3 regions of the Nocardia sp. NPDC058244 genome follow, and region 3 is predicted to be linked to each of the others. Evidence: riboswitches for the same ligand, from Rfam matches in the RefSeq annotation. Region 3 holds a riboswitch; each other region holds the start of a gene.

Region 1 (4,286 bases), on a different contig from region 3:
ACCGGCAAGGCCGCCGCCTGCGCCCGGCTCGCCGCCCGCACCGACGCGGCGGCCCTGGTCTTCGTCGACGCCGACGTCCGGCTCGCCCCGTCCGCCGTCGCCGCGTCGGTCACCGAATTGCGCAGGCGCGGAGCCGGTCTGGTGTCGGCCTGGCCGGTGCAGGAGTCGGCCTCGACCACCGAGCGGCTGGTCCAGCCGCTGCTGGCGTGGGCGTGGGCGTCGACGCTGCCGGTCGGTCCGGCCAATCACAGTCTGCGCCCGTCGACCGCGGTGGCGTGCGGGCAGTTCCTCGCCGTCGACGCCGCGGCCTATCGTGCCGGTGGCGGGCACGCGGCCGTCGCCGCCAGCGCCACCGAGGATCTCGATCTGGCCAGGGCGCTGCGCCGGGCCGGGCATCGCACCGCCCTGGTCGCGGCGGGACCCAGCGCGAGCACCCGGATGTACACCGGCGCGGCCGAACTCACCGACGGCTACACCCGCTGGCTGTGGTCGGCCTACGGCGGCCGGGTCGACGCGGGCGCCGCGGTGGGCGCCCTGGCGGCCCTGGCCTACTGGATTCCCCCGCTGGCGGCGCTGTGCGGCCGCGGCCGGGTCCGCCGCGCCGGGCTGCTCGGCTACCTCGCCGCCGTGGCGGGCCGCCTCGCCGCCCGCGCCACCGAGACCCGCCGGGCACCCACCCGCACCGACCTCACCTCCGCGATCGCCCACCCGCTGGGCGTCGCGCACTACCTGGCGCTGTGGACCCGCTCGCACTATCGCCACCGCACCGGCACCCTGCGCTGGAAGCAGCGCCCCCTCGTCGCCCCGGAGACCGTCAGCGCACAGCAGGCCTGAGCTCAGCGGTCGACGATCCGGAACGCGAACTCGCGCCCCCTCCCCTGCCCCATCGCCAGGGTCAGCCACAGCCGCATCACGCCGTCGACGACCTCGTGATTGCCGTCGCCGGCGAAGACCGGCCGCAGCCCGACCGCGGCGACTAGATCCTCGACCGCATTGCGGTCCGCGGCCGCGCACGAAAAGAACAGGTCGGCGGGCGCACCGTCGAACGTCGGGTCGGCGAAGGCCTCCGCGCCCAGGCTGTTGAACGCCCGCGCGTATCGGGCCGTCGGCGCGTGCTCGGCGAAGGTGGCTGCCGCGTTGGCCGGTCCGGCGCCGAAGCCGTTGGTGGCGTCGAGCACCAGCTTGCCGTCGAGCGCGGCCGCGTGTTCGCGAGCGAAGCCGTCGACGGCCTCGGCCGGAATCGCCACCAGCACGACCGCGCTGTCGGTGAGCGCCTCGGCGACCCCGACCCGCCCGTCACCCGGCGTGCGCGACCCGTAGACGACCCGCCGTCCCGCCGCGGCGAGCGCCGTCCCCACCGCTGTACCGACCCGACCCGTTCCGATGACTGCGATCGTCGCAGTGCTGCTGTCCATGCCGAGAACGGTAGGCGCACACCACCGATCGGCGCTTCTTCGTTCCTGACCGGGTGACGCGGCTCAGGGGACCTCGGTGATGCCGACGGTCGGGAAGAAGAAGCAGGAGCGGCCCGCGTTGTCGGTGGTGCCGAAGACGGCGGCCAGGACGGTGCCCCGGCCGGTGTCGACCGGGACCGCACGGACGCCGCCGACCGGGATGGCGGCGAAGAGGAAGTCGCGGATGGCTGTTTCGGCGATCGGGCGTAGTTCGACCGGGACCTCGGGCGGGACCAGGGCGCGCACCACGTCGGCGATCGAGCCCATCGAGGCCATTCCGCCGCGGCCGGTGCTGATGTTGAGCCAGGCCACCTGCATGCCGGAGGTCGCGGTGGCGGCGGTGTCCGGCGACAGGCCGTAGGGCAGGAAGGTGAACATCGTCTGCCCCGACTTCACGGCGGTGAGGTCGAGGCCGGGGATCTGCACGGCGTTCGCGGGCCACGGTCCGGGCACCGCGCCCGCCACGGCGGGCACGAGGCCGAGGCCGTCGCCGCCGCAGTTCGCGGCGACCGTCGGGTAGAGGAACGGCTGGATGCCCAGCGCTTCGAGCGTGTCGACGACGGTCCGGTACGCGCCGAGCAGGTCGCCGGGGCCCGCGGTCCGCACGGCGGGCGCATCCCTGGTTACCGTCGCTGGCGCGGCCGCCGCGGTGGGCGCGGCCAGCAGCAGCGCGGCGGCGCAGGCCGCCAGCGTGGTCAGGGTGGTGCAACGACGCGGCTCGGTCACGACGCACTCCTCATCGACGCGGAGACATCCGACGCTACGCCGGTATCCGGTGGAATCCCCGCAGGTGAGGCGCACCGATTCGTCGGCGCGTCGCGGGCAGTGTGCACCAGCGCCGTCCCGGTTCCAAGCTCTGCGCTCACGCTGATCCTTACCGTTGTGAAGTATCGCGGCAGTGCCACATGCTGATTCGGTACCGGCCCCTGTGGCCGGTCACAACCATCCAGAGCGACCGAGAGACCTGGCTCCACGACGTCGCAGCAACCCGCCCGTTCCGGGTGTGGGTGCTTCCGCCGGGTTCGATGGAGGAGCACGAGTGGCGAGGTCTGCTGTCGCATGAAGTTTCTGTTGTTCACGCTGGTGACGCGGGTCCCCGACCCGATCACCGGCATCGTCCCCGAGACGCGGGACCGCTTGCGCGAGGTGGTCGACCAGGCCCGGCTGGCCGAGGAGCTCGGCTACGACGGTTTCGCCGTCGGCGAGCGCCACGAGGACCCGTTCCTCTCCGCCGCTCCCCCGGTGCTGTTGAGCCACCTGGCCGCCGTCACCTCCCGGATCACGCTGTTCACCGCCGTGACCACGCTGAGCCTGCTCGACCCGGTCCGCGCGTTCGAGGACTACGCGACGCTGGACAACCTGGCGGGCGGGCGCCTGGAGCTGATCATCGGCAAGGGCAACGGCGCCGCGCAGGCGCAGCTGTTCCACGTCACCACCGCCGACCAGTGGGACCGCAATCGCGAAGGATACGAACTGTTCCGGGCCCTGTGGGCCAGCGACGAGGTGACCTGGTCGGGCCGGTTCCGCCCGTCGCTGACCGCGGCGAAGGCGCTGCCGCGCCCGTGGCAGCCACGCCTGCGGATCTGGCACGGCAGCGCGACCAGCCGCGAATCGGTGGAACTGGCCGCGCGCCACGGTGATCCGCTGTTCTCGGCGAATGTCACCAACCCGATCGAGCCGTACGCCGAACTGGTGCGCCACTATCGGGAGCAGTGGGCCGAGCACGGCCACGACCCCGCCGACGCGCTCGTCGGCGCGGGCACCGCGGGCTTCCACGTCGCCCCCACCTCGCAGCAGGCCAGAGCGGTCTACACGCCGCTGTTCGAGGCCCGCCGCGCACTGGCCCGCAAGCTGGGCCTGCCCGTCGTTTTCGACACCATCGACGACTTCCTCGCCCGCAGCTCCGCGCTCGTCGGGAGCCCGCAGGAAGTGATCGACAAGGTCGGCCGCTATCACGAGCAGTTCGGCCACGAGGTGATCCACCTCTCCGCCGAACGCGACGGCCGCACCGACCCCGACTACCTGGGCAGCCTCGAGCTGTTCCAGGCCGAGGTGGCGCCCGAACTGCGCCGCCGTATTCCCAGCCGTCCCCTGGCCGCAGGCCGCGAATTCTCTGGAGTCACCCCGTGATCGGTCCCCGTCATCGTCTCGCCGCCGTCGCCGGCGTCCTGGCTGTCGCCACCTCCGTGGTCGCGTGCGGCAGCGACACCGGCGGCCCGGGTGGGCAGGCCGGTCCGCCCCAGCCCGGCGGCACCCTGCGCTACGGGCTGTCGCAGGCGCCGACGTGCTCGGATCCGGCCCAGGCCGGCTCGAACCAGACCATCTACGTCGCCCGTCAGATCGTCGACTCGCTCACCGATCAGGACCCCAAGACCGGCGCGATCACCCCGTGGCTGGCCAAGAGCTGGGAGGTCAGTCCCGACGCCAAGGTGTTCACCTTCAAGCTCGCAGACGGCGTCACCTTCAGCGACGGCTCCCCGCTGACCGCGGATTCGGTGCGCGACACCTTCGACGCGATCATCAAGCTCGGTGGCGCGAAGGCGCCGCTGGGCGCGAGCTACCTGACCAACTACGTCGGCACCACGGCGGTCGACAAGCTCACCGCCCGGGTCGAGTTCAGCCAGCCCAACGCCCAGTTCCTGCAGGCGTCCTCGACGCCGCAGCTCGGCATCCTCGGCCAGGCGACCAATGCCAAACCGGCCGAGGCCCGTTGCGCGGGCGACAACATCGGCAGCGGTCCGTTCACCTACGCCGCCTACAAGCAGGACGTCTCGGTGACGCTGGCCAAGCGGGCCGGGTACAACTGGGGCTCGGCGGTGTTCGGGCATCAGG
Region 2 (4,286 bases), on a different contig from region 3:
GGGCGACGGCCTGCATGCCGACGAACAGCGGGCCCATGCCGAGCGCGATCAGCAGCTGCGCGGGCAGCACGCTCAGCGCGTAGCCGTCGCCGTAACCGAGCTGGGCCAGCCACAGCAGGCCGACGGTGCCGAGCAGCGCGCCGACGACCATCAGCGGACGCGGGCCGAGCTTGGGCATCAGCGCGCTGGTGACGCCGGCCGAGACCGCGATGCCCACCGGGAACGGCAGGAACGCGACGCCCGCTTTCAGGGGCGAGTAGCCGAGCGTGTTCTGGTAGTAGAAGCTCAGGAACAGGAACATCGCGAACATGGCGATCGGGATGAGCAGCGCGGCCAGCAGCGCGCCACCCCGGTTGACCTCCCCCGGAATCCGCAGCGGCAGGAGCGGATTCGACGACCGCGCCTCGATGACGACGAAGGCGATCAGCAGCGCGAAGCCCACCCCGAGCAGGCCGAGCGTGCTGCCGGCGAGCCAGCCGTCCTCGGCGGCCCGGCTGAATCCGTAGACGATCGACACCAGCCCGAGCGTCACCGTGACGGCGCCGGGCAGGTCGTAACCGCCGAGGCGCGGCGCGGGCACATCGCGCACGATGACCGCCAGCGCGCCGAGCAGCGCGACGATCGCGACCGGGGTGTTCATCAGCAGCGTCCAGCGCCACGACACGTACTCGGTGAGCGCTCCGCCCACGATCAGCCCGAACGCGACCCCGCCTGCCGAGATGCCGGCGAACACCGCGAACGCGCGGGCCCGCTCCTTCACGTCGGTGAACGTCACCGACAGCAGCGACAGCGCCGAGGGCGCGAGCAGCGCGGCGAACGCGCCCTGCAGACCGCGGCCGAGGAACAGCTGCAACCCGTCCTGGGCGAGTCCGGCCAGGGCCGACGCGGCGGCGAACCCGACCAGGCCGATCAGGAAGATCCGCCTGCGCCCGAGATAGTCGGCCATCCGGCCGCCGAGCAGCAGCAGGCCGCCGAAGATCAGCGTGTAGGCGGTGAGCGCCCACTGTTTGTCGCCCTCGCTGATGCCGAGGTCTTTCTGGGCGAACGGGAGCGCGATCGTCACGACGGTGGCGTCGAGGATCACCATCAGTTGCGCGGAGGCGAGCACGGCCAGCGCCCACCAGCGTCTCGAATTCGATTGCGGATCAGTCTGTTTCGCTGCTGTCTCGATGCCGGTCACCACGGACTCCTAGTCACTCGAAGGCTCGCGCTCAATCCTGGCACCGTGGGACAATTGGCGTCAAGAGCAAAATGTCTGACTGCGCCATTTGTCGTGAAAAGACAGACGAATCGGGCGGGACGGTAGGCTGGAGAGATGCTGGACTCGACCACTCCGATCACCGGCGACCGGATGACCGAACCGGCAGGCCCGCTCGCGGCCCGCCACGCCCCGACCGGCCTGCGCGAGCGCAAGAAGCGCCAGACCAGGGCCGCCATCGTCGAGATCGGGCTGAGCCTGTGCGACGCGCAGGGATTCGACGCCACGACGGTCGAGCAGATCGCCGCGGGTGCCGACGTCTCCCCGCGCACGGTCAACCGGTACTTCCCGATGAAGGAAGACATCGTGCTCGCCCCGATCGACGATTTCGGGCTCACCGTGGCCGAGGCGCTGGGCGAGCAGCCGCGCACCGGCGACGAACTCGGCGCGCTGTGCGGCGCCTACCTGCAGGTCGTCGATTCCGAGGCCGACGCCGACGGCGTGCGGTTCCTGCGCCAGTTCCTGCAGATGCAGCGGATCATGCGGTCCAGCCAGGCCGTGAACGCGCGCGCGCTCGAGTACGCCGAGAAGAAGAACGTCGCGGTCTGCGCCCAGCTGGCCGAGCGGATGTCCACCACGCCCGACGACTTCTCGGTCCGGCTGGTGGCGGGCACCTGGCAGATGCTGTGCCACCTCTCGATCGCCGCGGTCGAGGACGGGCTGCTGAGCGCGACGCCGGAGGCCGCCGCGCAGGTCACCAAGGCCGCCATCCTGCGCGCCTACCACGAGCTCCGCCGCATCTGCGGCGCCCGGCCCGAGGCCGACACGCCAGGGCTCGGCACACCGGCGGCGGAGTGATCCAGGCGACGAAACCGGGGGAAGTTTCCGCGCGGACGCAACGGCCGGTTAACATGACGGCAAGGTCATGAGTACCAGCGCCAAGCCCCGGCTCGCTGGTCGGCAACCCTCCAGCTGCGGTGGGGTGCTCCGGGTGATGACCGGGCTCCCGAAGGCCGGGAGCAAGCGCGCATCGCAGGAGGCCCCCATGTGTTGTTGTCCGTCGATCCAACCCATCTGACGCGATACCCCGGCGAACAACCCTGGAGCTTTTCATGACCGACTCTGCCCTGCCCGAGAACTGGTCCTTCGAGACCAAGCAGATCCACGCGGGCCAGGCCCCCGACGCGGCCACCAACGCGCGGGCGCTGCCGATCTACCAGACCACCTCCTACACCTTCCGCGACACCGATCACGCCGCCGCGCTGTTCGGGCTCGCCGAGCCGGGCAACATCTACACCCGGATCATGAACCCCACCCAGGACGCGGTCGAGCAGCGCGTCGCCGCGCTCGAGGGTGGCGTCGCGGCGCTGCTGCTGGCCTCGGGCCAGGCCGCCGAGACCTTCGCGATCCTGAACCTCGCCAACGCGGGCGACCACATCGTGTCCAGCCCGCACCTCTACGGCGGCACGTACAACCTGTTCCACTACTCGCTGCCCAAGCTCGGCATCGAGGTCTCCTTCGTCGAGGATCCCGACGACCTGGCGCAGTGGCAGGCCGCCATCCGGCCCAACACCAAGGCGTTCTACGGCGAGACCATCGCCAACCCCAGCAGCGCCGTGTTCGACATCCCCGGCATCGCCGAGATCGCGCACAAGGCGGGCATCCCGCTGATCGTCGACAACACCGTCGCGACCCCGTACCTGATCCAGCCGCTGGCCCACGGCGCCGACATCGTCGTGCACTCGGCGACCAAGTACCTGGGCGGCCACGGCGCCGCGGTGGCCGGCGTGATCGTCGACGGCGGCACCTTCGATTGGACCGTGCGTGACGCCGACGGCAACGCCCGCTTCCCCGGTTTCACCGAGCCCGACCCCAGCTACCACGGCGCGGTATTCGCCGACCTGGGCGCGCCCGCGTTCGCGCTCAAGGCCCGCGTGCAGTTGCTGCGCGACCTGGGCGCTGCGGTGTCGCCGTTCAACGCGTTCCTCATCGCCCAGGGCATCGAGACGCTGAGCCTGCGGGTCGAGCGGCACGTGGCCAACGCCGAGGCCGTGGCGAAGTTCGTCGCCGAGCAGCCGGGCGTCGAGGCCGTCCACTACGCGGGTCTGGAGACCTCGCCGTGGCACGCGCGGGCCAAGCAGCTGGCGCCCAAGGGCGCGGGCGCGATCGTCGCGTTCGAGCTGCGCGGCGGTGTCGACGCGGGCAAGAAGTTCGTGGACGCGCTCAGCCTCCACAGCCATGTCGCTAACATCGGTGATGTGCGTTCTCTCGTGATTCACCCGGCGTCCACCACGCACTCGCAGCTGACGCCCGAGGAGCAGCTGGCTTCCGGCGTCACTCCGGGGCTGGTCCGGCTCGCCGTGGGCATCGAGGGAATCGACGACATCCTGGCGGATCTGCGCGCCGGTTTCGCGGCGGCGAACACGTGACTGTGAGCACCGAATCGCCGATCGCCCGTCCCGCAACCGGGGTGGCCCTGCTGCCACCGCCGGACGGGCGACTCGGCGTGGTCGCCATCGGGGAGGTGGCGCTGGAGAACGGCGCCGTCGTCCCCGATGTGCGGCTGGCGGTGCAGCGCTGGGGTGAGCTCTCGCCCACGCTCGACAACGTGGTGCTCGTCGAGCACGCCCTCACCGGCGACTCGCACGTCATCGCCAGCGCCGACAACGCCCAGCCCGGCTGGTGGGAGGGCATGGTCGGCCCCGGCGCGCCGATCGACACCGACGAGTGGTGTGTGATCGCGACGAACGTGCTCGGCGGCTGCAAGGGCAGCACCGGACCGTCCTCGCTCGCGCCCGACGGCGCGCCGTGGGGTTCCCGCTTTCCCGACCTGACCATTCGTGACCAGGTCACCGCCGAGGCGCGGCTGCTCGATCTGTTCGGGATCGAGCGGCTGGCCGCCGTCGTCGGCGGGTCGATGGGCGGCATGCGGGTGCTGGAGTGGATTGTCGGACAGCCGGGACGGGCCGCGGCCGCGCTGGTGCTGGCCGTCGGCGCCCGCGCCACCGCCGACCAGATCGGTACCCAGACCACCCAGATGGCCGTCATCAAGGCCGACCCCGACTGGCAGGACGGCGATTACCACGGC
Region 3 (4,286 bases):
TGGAAGTGCTCCATCCGCTTTCGGTAGTCCGCGATGGTGTAGGGGTCGGGCAGATAGCCTTCGTTCTCGATCAGCGGGAACCGCGGATCGATGATGTGGACGTGGGCATCGAACACTTGTACAGAATGCCTCGAGTTCGGCGGAATGGAACAGTTCGGGCCCGACGTCCGTGGCTAGACCTTGTTCGGCTCGGAGGCGCGCAGCATGTCCTCGCGCTCCACGACCTTGACCCGCTCACGGCCTTCGGGCTCGCCGAGGGCGCGCTCGTGGGCGTCGAGGCGGTACCAGCCCGCCCAGGTGGTGAACGGGATGCCCTTGCTCTCGAGGAACGTGGTGACCGCGTCCAGCTCGGGCTGCGGCGCCGGGGCGAAGTCCTTGGCGTCGTCGAGCAGGCAGGCGATGGTCTCGTTGGCGTCGCCCTTGGTGTGGCCGATGAGGCCGACCGGGCCGCGCTTGATCCAGCCGGTCACGTAGGTGGCGGGCATGAAGCGGGCGTCGCCCTCGGCGGTCTCGTCGGAGATCACGCGACCGGCCTCGTTCGGCACGGTGCCCGCCTGGTCGTCGAACGGCAGCTGGGTGATGTTCTGCGACAGGTAGCCGACGGCGCGGTAGATGGCCTGCACGTCCCACTGCTTGAACTCGCCGGTGCCCTTGACGTTGCCGGTGCCGTCGAGCTGGGTGCGCTCGGTCTTGAGACCGACCACCTTGCCGTCCTCACCGATGACCTCGGCCGGGGACTCGAAGAAGTGCAGGAACAGCTTGTGCGGGCGGTTGCCCTGATCGCGGATCGCCCACTGCTCGAGGGTGTTGGCGACCATGTCGACCTGCTTGGAGTTACGGCGCGCGGCCTCGGAGCCCTCGTCGTAGTCGATGTCCTCCGGGTCGACGATGACCTCGATCGTCGGCGAGTGGTCGAGCTCGCGCAGCTCGAGCGGGGTGAACTTGGCCTGGGCGGGACCACGACGGCCGAAGACGTGGACCTCGACGGCCTTGTTGGCCTTGAGGCCCTTGTAGACGTTCGGCGGGATCTCCGTCGGCAGCAGCTCGTCACCGGTCTTGGCCAGCACACGGGCCACATCGAGGGCGACGTTGCCGACACCGAGTACGGCGACCTTCTCCGCCTCCAGCGGCCACGAACGCGGCACGTCGGGGTGCCCGTCGTACCAGGACACGAAGTCGGCGGCACCGTAGGAGCCGTCGAGGTCGATGCCCGGGATGGGCAGGGCGCGGTCGGCGTTGGCGCCGGTGGAGAAGATGACCGCGTCGTAGAACTGGCGCAGGTCGTCGAGGGTGATGTCGGTGCCGTAGTCGATGTTGCCGAGCAGGCGCACCTGGTCCTTGTCGAGGACCTTGTGCAGGGCGGTGATGATGCCCTTGATGCGCGGGTGGTCGGGCGCGACGCCGTAGCGGATCAGGCCGAAGGGCGCGGGCATGCGCTCGTAGAGGTCGATGCTGACATCGGCATCGGACTTCATCAATGCGTCGGCGGCGTAGATACCGGCCGGTCCTGCGCCCACGATCGCAATGCGGAGCGGGCGGGTCGCTGCACTCTGTTCGGTCATTTTCTACGCGCACCCTTTGGTCGAGAACTGTTGACGGCGTCAATTTAGCTTAGGCTAAGTTGACGATCCGGCTGCTGGCAGCCGCCTTCGAGATCGGCGGCACACCGCATTCTGGCGATTCTATCTGCGGCGTTGTGGCCACCCGGCGTGCGGTGTGGTTGCCCGCACCTGGTCTGTCAGGATTACAGCATGAACGAGGAGCAGACAGGCTCGGAAGACCAGCCCATCGTGGTGGATCAGACCGACAAGCGTTCCATCGTCCCGTTCGTCGCGGCCGCGGTGATCGCGGTGATCGTGCTCGTCGGCATCGTGCTCGGCGGGCTGCTCTCGCCCGCTGAGAAAAATGTCACAGAGGCCGACCGGCTCGCGGCCGCCGTCACCAACTATATCGACGCGCGCTCGCGCAGTGAGCTGCGTCCGCCGCCCGGTGTCGCCTGCCCCGGCTTCGACGAGGAGAAGTCGGGCCTGTCGGAACGGCTCGGTGGCCCGAAATCGGAAGTGACGATCGACAAGAAGGGTTTCGACAAGGCGACGGTGAACGGCGACCGGGCCAAGATCGACGCCACCGTGCGGATCGGCGACACGTCGTCCACCAGCACCTGGAACCTGACCAGGGTGGATGGCAACTGGCTGGTCTGCACCCCGTAGAACTGTTTGACACGGTGACCTCCGCCGGGGCAATCTCAGATCGCAAGGTCATGAGTACCAGCGCCAAGCCCCGGCTCGCTGGTCGGCAACCCTCCTCCGCGGTGGGGTGCTCCGGGTGACGACCTGGCCGTGTGCCCGGAGAACCGGCACGGCAAGAGCGGATTCACGCAGGAGGTTCGACATGACTTACGCCGGCGACATCACCCCTGAGAAGGCGTGGGAGATCCTGACCGAGCACCCCGACGCGGTGCTGGTCGACGTGCGCACCGAAGGCGAGTGGGCACAGATCGGCATCCCCGACACCAGCTCGATCGAGCGCCCGGCCCACTTCATCGAGTGGGTCGACGGCACCGGAACCCGCAATCCGAACTTCGGCGCGCAGCTCGAGCAGGCGCTGGCCGGGCGGCCGGACGACGCGCCCGTGGTGTTCCTGTGTCGCTCCGGTCAGCGCTCCATCGGCGCGGCGACGGTGGCGACCGCGGCGGGCTTCACCCCGTCCTACAACGTGCTGGACGGTTTCGAGGGCGGCCCCGACGCGTTCGGGCAGCGCGGCAGCGTCGGCTGGCGCGCGGTCGGCCTGCCGTGGCGTCAGGCATAAGGAGAAACGCATGATCACCGGTGGTTCGTTCGACAAGCCACTGCCCGAGGGCGTCGGCCCGGCCACCCTCGGCGTCCGCGGCGGGCTGCGCCGCTCCGGCTTCGAGGAGACCTCCGAGGCGCTCTACCTGACCTCGGGCTTCGTCTACGAGAGCGCCGAGGCCGCCGAGGCGTCGTTCACCGGCGAGGTCGAGCACTTCGTCTACTCCCGCTACGGCAACCCCACCGTGGCCATGTTCGAGGAGCGCATCCGGCTGCTCGACGGCGCCGAGGCCGCGTTCGCGACCGCGTCCGGCATGTCCGCGGTGTTCACGGCGCTGGGCGCGCTGCTGAAGGCGGGCGACCGCCTCGTCGCCGCCCGCAGCCTGTTCGGCTCCTGCTTCGTGGTGTGCAACGAGATCCTGCCGCGCTGGGGCGTGGAGACCGTCTTCGTCGACGGTGACGACCTCGAGCAGTGGGAGCAGGCGCTCTCGGTGCCCACCCAGGCCGTGTTCTTCGAGACCCCGGCCAACCCGATGCAGACCCTGGTGGACGTCCGCAAGGTCACCGAGCTCGCGCACGCCGCGGGCGCGAAGGTGGTGCTGGACAACGTCTTCGCCACCCCGCTGCTGCAGCGCGGCTTCGAACTCGGCGCCGACGTGGTCGTCTACTCCGGCACCAAGCACATCGACGGCCAGGGCCGCGTGCTCGGCGGCGCCATCCTCGGCGCCCAGGACTACATCGACGGCCCGGTGAAGAACCTGATGCGCCACACCGGCCCCGCGCTGAGCCCGTTCAACGCCTGGACCCTGCTCAAGGGCCTGGAGACCATGCCGCTGCGCGTGCGCCAGTCCACCGAATCCGCGCTGAAGGTCGCCAAGTTCCTGGAGACGAACAAGTCCGTGAACTGGGTGAAATACCCCTTCCTGGAATCGCATCCGCAGCACGCCCTGGCCACCGCGCAGATGTCCGGCGGCGGCACCGTCGTCACCTTCGAGCTGGCAGGCGACGACGGCAAGAAGCGCGCCTTCGAGGTCCTCAACCGCCTGCGCATCATCGACATCTCCAACAACCTCGGCGACGCGAAGACCCTGATCACCCACCCTGCCACCACCACCCACCGCGCGATGGGCCCCGAGGGTCGCGCGTCGATCGGCCTGTCCGACGGCGTGGTCCGCATCTCGGTCGGCCTCGAGGACATCGAAGACCTCCTCGGCGACCTCGACCACGCCCTGAGCTGAAACCCGCAGCGCGCCGGTCCATCAACGGTCATCGACCGCCGGATGTGCTGGCGCGCTGTTAGTTTCGGGTGATGGATGCGGAAGAACGTCAGGCCTACTACGCCGAGAACGATCGTCGTAGGCAGCGGGCGAAAGAGCTCTTCGACGAGCGCGCCTGGCATTTCCCGATCGACGACGCGATCGTGGCATGGGCGGCCCGGACCTTCACCGGGCCCGCCGCCGAGCTGCCACTGCGTGAGGAGCACCGGCGCCCGTGGTC

What was found. A riboswitch is a leader RNA that binds a small molecule or an ion and turns the genes downstream of it on or off. The one in region 3 is predicted to bind S-adenosylmethionine.
Region 1: it holds a riboswitch for S-adenosylmethionine, as region 3 does, so the genes downstream of both, ACFVW6_RS31615 (LLM class flavin-dependent oxidoreductase) here and ACFVW6_RS02160 (rhodanese-like domain-containing protein) in region 3, are expected to answer to the same signal.
Region 2: it holds a riboswitch for S-adenosylmethionine, as region 3 does, so the genes downstream of both, ACFVW6_RS23600 (bifunctional o-acetylhomoserine/o-acetylserine sulfhydrylase) here and ACFVW6_RS02160 (rhodanese-like domain-containing protein) in region 3, are expected to answer to the same signal.

Annotation. Positions count from the first base shown of each region.
Region 1 is NZ_JBHVWX010000012.1:143,987-148,272, reverse strand. It holds gene ACFVW6_RS31630 (glycosyltransferase) at 1-834, shown strand, start outside; partial or broken gene ACFVW6_RS31625 (NADPH-dependent F420 reductase) at 837-1,445, opposite strand; gene ACFVW6_RS31620 (hypothetical protein) at 1,479-2,180, opposite strand; SAM riboswitch class I at 2,394-2,486, shown strand; gene ACFVW6_RS31615 (LLM class flavin-dependent oxidoreductase) at 2,514-3,584, shown strand; gene ACFVW6_RS31610 (ABC transporter substrate-binding protein) at 3,581-4,286, shown strand, end outside.
Region 2 is NZ_JBHVWX010000007.1:303,349-307,634, reverse strand. It holds gene ACFVW6_RS23610 (MFS transporter) at 1-1,180, opposite strand, end outside; gene ACFVW6_RS23605 (TetR family transcriptional regulator) at 1,316-2,056, shown strand; SAM riboswitch class IV at 2,120-2,230, shown strand; gene ACFVW6_RS23600 (bifunctional o-acetylhomoserine/o-acetylserine sulfhydrylase) at 2,311-3,627, shown strand; gene ACFVW6_RS23595 (homoserine O-acetyltransferase) at 3,624-4,286, shown strand, end outside.
Region 3 is NZ_JBHVWX010000001.1:461,441-465,726, forward strand. It holds gene ACFVW6_RS02145 (amidohydrolase family protein) at 1-116, opposite strand, end outside; gene ACFVW6_RS02150 (FAD-dependent oxidoreductase) at 174-1,562, opposite strand; gene ACFVW6_RS02155 (hypothetical protein) at 1,752-2,210, shown strand; SAM riboswitch class IV at 2,257-2,374, shown strand; gene ACFVW6_RS02160 (rhodanese-like domain-containing protein) at 2,392-2,808, shown strand; gene ACFVW6_RS02165 (O-succinylhomoserine sulfhydrylase) at 2,819-4,027, shown strand; gene ACFVW6_RS02170 (hypothetical protein) at 4,099-4,286, shown strand, end outside.